2 regions of the Micromonospora sediminimaris genome follow, and region 2 is predicted to be linked to the other one. Evidence: predicted binding sites of a transcription regulator. Region 2 holds the regulator's gene; the other holds the start of a gene.
What was found. Region 2 encodes HspR, which represses chaperone genes until heat shock. Its sites were predicted from a motif close to TTGAGTNNNNNNNACTCAA; they were not measured.
Positions count from the first base shown of each region.

Region 1 (3,410 bases), on a different contig from region 2:
TCCAGGCCGAGGCGACGGCCGTTGGCGCGCAGGTAGGACAGGGCGATGTGCGCCGACTCCTTCATCACGTCGCCGAGCTGGCCGGTGAGGGTCAGCCCCGGCTCGCCGTCCATGCTTGTCGCCTCGATGAACAGCACGTCTCCCCCGGCCCCGGTGACCGCCAGTCCGGTGGCCACGCCAGGTGTCGCGGTGCGTTCCGCCGATTCCGGCGTGTGCTTCGGCCGGCCGAGGTAGCGGACCAGGTCGTCGGCGCCGACGCGGGCGGGCGTCGGGTCGTCGGCCAGGGTCACTGCCACCTTCCGCATGATCTTCGCCAGGGCCCGCTCCAGCTGCCGTACGCCGGCCTCGCGGGTGTACTCCCCGGCGATCCGTGCCAACGCCGCGGCGTCCACGTCGACCTCGTCGGTGGTCAGCCCGGCCCGCTCCCGCTGGCGCGGCAGCAGGTGGTCGCGGGCGATGGCCACCTTCTCGTCCTCGGTGTAGCCGTCCAGAGTGACAAGTTCCATCCGGTCCAGCAGCGGTCCGGGGATGGCTTCCACCACGTTGGCGGTGGCCAGGAACAGCACATCGGACAGGTCGAGGTCGACCTCCAGGTAGTGGTCCCGGAAGGTGTGGTTCTGCGCCGGGTCGAGCACCTCCAGCAGGGCCGCGGCCGGGTCGCCGGCGTACCCCACGGAGACCTTGTCCACCTCGTCGAGCAGCACCACGGGGTTCATCGAGCCCGCCTCGCGCAGCGCCCGGACGATCCGCCCGGGTAGCGCCCCCACGTAGGTACGACGGTGTCCCCGGATCTCGGCCTCGTCACGGATGCCGCCGAGGGAGACCCGGACGAACGTCCGGCCGAGTGCCCGGGCGACCGACTCGCCGAGGCTGGTCTTGCCGACACCGGGCGGGCCCGCGAGGGCCAGCACGGCACCGGAGCCACGGCCGCCGACCACCCCGAGGTCACGTTCGGCGCGCCGGTTGCGCACCGCCAGGTACTCCAGGATGCGGTCCTTGACGTCGGCCAGGCCGGCGTGGTCGGCGTCGAGCACGGCCCGTGCCGCGGCCAGGTCCGTGTTGTCCTGGGTACGCGTGCTCCATGGCATCTCCAGCACCGTGTCGAGCCAGGTACGGATCCAACCCGCCTCCGGGGAGGCGTCGCTGGCCCGCTCCAGTTTGCCGACCTCCCGCAGGGCCGCCTCGCGTACCTTCTCGGGCAGGTCGGCGGCCTCGACGCGGGCCCGGTAGTCGGCCGAGCCGTCCGGGGCGTCCTCGCCGAGTTCCTTACGGATCGCGGCGAGCTGCTGGCGCAGCAGGAACTCCCGCTGCGTCTTCTCCAGTTCTTCGCGTACCTCGGAGTTGATCTGCTCGGTGACCTCCTGCTCGGCCAGGTGGTCCTTCACCCAACCGACGAGCAGTTCCAGCCGCGCGGTGACGTCCGGTGCGGCCAGCAGTTCGGTCTTCTGCGCCAGGCTGAGCCAGGGCGCGTAGCCGGCCGAGTCGGCCAGCTCCCCGAGGTCGGTCATCCGCTCCACCGCGTCGATGACCTGCCACGCGCCGCGTTGCTGGAGCACGGAGGTGACCAGGGCGCGGTACTCGCGGGCCAGTTCCCGGGCTTTGCCGGCCGGGGCGGGTTCGTCGATCTCGGACGCCTCGACCCACAGCGCCGCGCCGGGACCGGGCACTCCGGAGCCGATGCGGGCGCGGGCGATGCCACGGATCACGGCGGCCGGTTCGCCGCTGGGCAGCCGACCGACCTTCTCGATTGTCGCGACCGCGCCGACGGAGCCGTACTCGCCGTCCAGGCGGGGCACGGCGAGCAGCTTGTGGTCGCCGGTGGCGCGGGCCGCGTCGACCGCGGCCTGGGTGGTCGGGTCGAGGGTCACCGGAATGACCATGCCGGGCAGTAGTACGGCGTCGGTCAGTGGAAGTACCGGAAGAGTTGCCATCGAACACCTGCTATCGCGTATGAGTTGAGCGTGTCTGGCTCAAGTCGCGACGGGCCTCGGTTGTTCCGCCGTGTGACCCAGCACACGGCAGGCGGCTCACAGTGAGTCGGCCGCGCCCACGCGGAGCAGATCCGAAATCGGGGATTTCGATGTCACGCAAAACGCGAACCGCCGCAGGGCGCGCTTTTGTTGCGTAATTGGCGGACGATCAGTCAAACTTTGAGCACACCCCGTCAGACACAGGGAGTAATCGACGATGGCCAAACAAGTAATCACGGTGCTGACTGACGACCTCGACGGCGGAAAGGCCGACCGTACGGTCGAGTTCAGCCTGGATGGCGTGGCGTACACCATCGACGTTTCCGACGAGAACGCGGGTGTCCTGCGGAAGGCGTTGGATCCGTTTATCAATGCCGGCCGGCGCCTTGGCCGTGGTGCTGCCGACACGGGCCGTAACCCACGTCGTGGCATCGGTTCGGGCACGCCCGGAATGAACCGCGAGCAGAACCGCGCCGTCCGCGAATGGGCGGTCCGGAACGGCTACAAGATTTCCGAACGGGGTCGCATCCCGGTCGAGGTGGTCGAGGCGTACAAGAACCGCTGAGCAGCGGGAATGTCGCTCTGGCGCGGTTAGGGCTCGGGTCACGGCAGGATTGCACCGGCTTTCCTACATGCAGCGGGGCCGCCCGGAATTTCTCCGGGCGGCCCCGCTGTTTGGTCTCAGCCGCACGACCTCAGTCGTCGGCGTCAGTTGACCTGGATGCGCACCGCGTCGAAGGCCGGGGTCTGGTTGGCCCGCTCCGACATCGGGATGCGGTGCGAACCGTCACCGGCCCAGACCGCGCACTGCGCGGTGCCGGAGTCCGGCAGGCCCGGGATCTGGATGGTCACCTGGTCCGGCTGGGCGCCCCCGCCACCGTCCTCGGTGGCCACGAAGAAGGCCGGCACCGGCTCCGGCGCAGGCGCCTCGTCCGTGTTGTTCAGCATCCGGCAGGCGGTGTGGAAGTGACCGCGGGTCAGGCCCTCACCGTTGAGCAGCGAGCTCTCCAGGTAGTAGCCGCCCTGGCCGGCCGGGAGGAACCGGTCCCGGACCAGGTTGCGGGTGCTGACCTGGATCGAGAAGCCCTCGTTACGGTTGATCTGCTGCGGGAAGTCGGTGATCAGCAGCGACGGGTTGTTGGCTGCGGCACCGACCTCGCCGAAGGCGGTGCTGATGCAGCGGTTGCCGTTCTGGAAACCGTCGTGCGCCTGAAGCTGGCTGTTGTCACAGTTGTTCGCCAGCACGTCGAGACCGTTGTTGTTGTTACCGCCGTCGTTGTCCCCGTCGTTACCGCCGTCGTTGCCGCCGTCGTTGCCGCCGTTGTTGTTGTCGACCGGCTGCACCTGGCAGGTGGCGAGGTTGCCGAGGCCGCGTGGCCGGGGGCCGAAGCGGTCGATGGCGATCGTGATCCGGCCGATGGTCGCTCGACGCTTGCTGGC
Region 1 is NZ_BOPD01000005.1:56,114-59,523, forward strand. It holds gene lon (endopeptidase La) at 1-1,931, opposite strand, end outside; gene Vse01_RS02905 (histone-like nucleoid-structuring protein Lsr2) at 2,188-2,535, shown strand; gene Vse01_RS02910 (hypothetical protein) at 2,679-3,410, opposite strand, start outside.
Region 1: a site for HspR is predicted at 1,956-1,974, ahead of lon (endopeptidase La). Genes of this name have one in related genera too.

Region 2 (3,410 bases):
GGCAGCGCCGAGGCATTGCTGCTCGGGGTACTCGGACTGACCCTGCTGGTGGCCGGAGTAGCCGCGAAGTTGCAGGTGTCGGCGGCGGTGGGCGCGTTCCTGGTCGGCATCGCGCTCTCCGGGCCGGTCGCCCACCATGCCACCGAGCTGCTGACTCCGCTGCGGGACCTCTTCGCCGCCGTGTTCTTCGTCTTCTTCGGCCTCGCCACCGATCCACGGCACATCCCACCGGTGCTGCTACCGGCGCTGCTGCTCGCGCTGGCCACCATGGGAACCAAGACGCTTACCGGCTACCTGGCCGCCCGGCGGGCGGGCATCGCCGAACCGGGCCGCTGGCGTGCCGGCCTGGCGCTGGTACCCCGGGGCGAGTTCTCCATCGTCATCGCCGGAATCGCGGTGGCCTCCGGCACCGTCTCACCGAAGCTGGCGGCACTGGCGGCGACGTACGTGCTGATCACGGTCGTCACCGGGCCGGTGCTGGCCCGGCTGCCCGACCTCGCCTGGTTCAAGGGTTGGCTACGGGCCCGGGCTGCGGCGCAGCCGGCCCGGGCTGCGACCGCGTCGAACCGGGCGTGAGCGTCGGACCAGCCGATTTCACCGTCCGGAGGGCCCGTGTCGACCAAGAGATGCCGAATTGCTTCCCGTAGGGGCTACCGGTACTCACCGGTACCGCGTTAACGTGTCGCCCCAGCAGCCAGGGTTCGCGGTGGGCGGACGCCCCCGCGGGCGAGAGCGGAAGGTTGGCCGGTGAGCGTGCAGGAGTCAGCGTTCCACGGCTTCGCCAACCCCGTCGATCCAACCCCGGCGGAGTTGCGAGCGTGGGCTTACCACCCCGATTCCGTCCCGTTGACGTCGATGCCGCCGGACTGGGACCTGCTGGTCTCCGGTGACCGGTTGGTGACGACGCTGTTCGACCTCGCCATGGACACCCGCTGTCCGGCGCGTCGGTTCGCGCTGCACTGTCTCTACATCTACGCCGCCGACGGGATCCGGACGAACTTCCGGGCACATCCGAAGCGTCGCTTTCGGAAGCTGGTCGACCAGGCCGAGCGCAACGGCGACGAGATGATGCGTACCTGGGCGCACAACAGTCGGGTACTGCTGACCCGACCGGAGCTTTTCGTGTACCGGGAGTGGTGCGAGGGCGGGCTGGTGCGGGAGAACCGCCGACTCTGAACGCCGAACGGGCCGGGACCCCCCGTGGCTCCCGGCCCGCACGTCGGCGGATCGTCAGCGCGACCCGCCCCGCTCGCGACGGTGCTGATCGCTGCGTGCCTGGCCGGCGCCATGGCCGACCCGGCCGCTGTCCGCGGCGACCCGATCGCCCCGGCCGCTGAACCTGCCGGCCTGGATCTGGTCGGAGAAGCGTCCCTTGGTGATCCGGTCGAACCGGTGCTGGACGTTCTCAGCCAGGTCGTCGAGGCGTTGCTCCGTCTCCTCGGCCACCTTCCTCGCCGATTCCGTCATGGCTCCCCCCGCCAGATCGGAGTCCGGATTGAGATGGTTTGGACCTGATTTCTGAAGACTAGTCGAGACAACCTGTCTCTCGCTCGGGTTCGCGGAAACACGAGCGGCGCAGCGCCCGCGGACAAGCGAAAGGGGGTGTGGCCCACTCGGAGCCACACCCCCCTTTCGCCGTGGCGGGCGTCAGCGCCCGGAGCTGCGTCGGGGACGCCAGACCACCAGGGCGGTCGAGGTCTGGTTGGTGGGAACGAGATCCCGACCGGGAAAGCGGGCCAGCGACTCCAGCTCGGCCATCCGGCGGTACGCGGCGTCGAGTTCCGCCTCCAGCTGGGCGACCCGCTGCTGGGCCTGCTCCAGCAGTCGCTCCAGCCCGATGATCCGCTTGATCCCGGCGAGGTTGACGCCGTCGTCCTGGCTGAGCCGCTGCACCTCGCGCAGCAGCACCACGTCCCGGACGCTGTACCGCCGCCCACCACCGGCCGCCCGGCCGGCCTGCACCAGGCCGAGCCGGTCGTACTGGCGCAGCGTCTGCGGATGCATGCCCGCCATCCGTGCCGCAACCGAGATCATCAGCACCTTGGCCTCGTATGCCGGGTCATCCGAGCCGACGAACCCGTCCATCCCGCTCACCTCCGCACCGCTTCACCGATCAACCGAACCGACGCACCCGCGCGTCGAGATGTTCCCGCGCCGCCGGCGGAGTCTGCTCGGCGAACGTCTCCAACGCGGCCCGCGCCTCGTCCGAGATCCGCGCCGGCACCACGACGTCCAGGGTGACCAGCAGATCGCCCTGCTGGCCGTCCCGGCGACTGACCCCCTTGCCCCTGGCCCGCAGGATGCGACCGCTCGGCGTGCCCGGCGGCACCCGCAGGGTCACCGGACCGTCGAGCGTCGGCACCCGCAGGTCGGTGCCGAGGACGGCCTCCGCGAACGTGATCGGCACGGTCAGGGTGAGGTCGTCGCCGGTACGCCCGAAGACCTCGTCCGGGCGAACCTTCACGTGCACGAACAGGTCACCCGCCGGACCGCCGCGCTCACCCGGCTCGCCTCGGCCGGCCAGCCGGATCCGCTGGCCGTCGGCCACCCCGGTGGGAAAGCGGACGTTGAGCGTACGGGTCTTGGTGACCCCGCCGGTGCCCTGGCACTCCGGGCACTTCTCGTCCACCACCGTGCCCACGCCCTGGCAGTTGCGGCAGGGCTCGGAAAAACTGAACGCACCCTGGTTCCGGTTGGTGACCCCGGCACCGTGGCAGACCGGGCAGGTGCGCGGCGCGGTGCCAGGCTTGGCACCGTTGCCGTGGCAGGTGTCGCAGACACCGGGTGCGCGCAGCGTCAGCGGCAGGGTCACGCCGCGTACCGCGTCATTGAAGTCGAGCGCCACCTCGGTCTCGATGTCCCGCCCTCGGGCCGGACCCGGCGCGCCCGCACCCCCGCCACCACCGGAGAAGATCGAGCTGAACAGGTCGGAGATGTTGCCACCGGCGAACCGGCCACCACCCGGCTGCGCGCCACCGAACAGGTCGGAGACGTCGAACGGCGCACCGCCCGGTTGGCCGCCCTGCCGGGCACCACGCCGGAATGCGCCAGAGCCGAAGAGCGAGCGCATCTCGTCGTACTCGCGGCGCTTGGCGTCGTCGCCGAGCACCGCGTACGCCTCGGACACCGCTTTGAAGCGTTCCTCGGCCTTGGCGTCGCCGGGGTTGTGGTCCGGGTGCGACTCGCGGGCCAGCTTGCGGTACGCCTTCTTGATCTCATCAGAGGGAGCGGTTTTCGCCACGCCCAGGACCGCGTAGTAGTCCTTCTCGATCCAGTCCTTCGAACTCACCCGTTCACCTCCTCCCCACCTCCGGGCCCGGTCCGCCCCGCCCACCGGGTTTCGGCGAGCGGGGCGGCCGGATCACCGTCGCGCACTATTCCGGGTCGGCGACCGCGACCAGCGCGGGCCG
Region 2 is NZ_BOPD01000018.1:7,819-11,228, reverse strand. It holds gene Vse01_RS15430 (cation:proton antiporter) at 1-576, shown strand, start outside; gene Vse01_RS15425 (hypothetical protein) at 748-1,176, shown strand; gene Vse01_RS15420 (hypothetical protein) at 1,231-1,467, opposite strand; gene Vse01_RS15415 (heat shock protein transcriptional repressor HspR) at 1,648-2,085, opposite strand; gene dnaJ (molecular chaperone DnaJ) at 2,114-3,289, opposite strand; gene grpE (nucleotide exchange factor GrpE) at 3,375-3,410, opposite strand, start outside.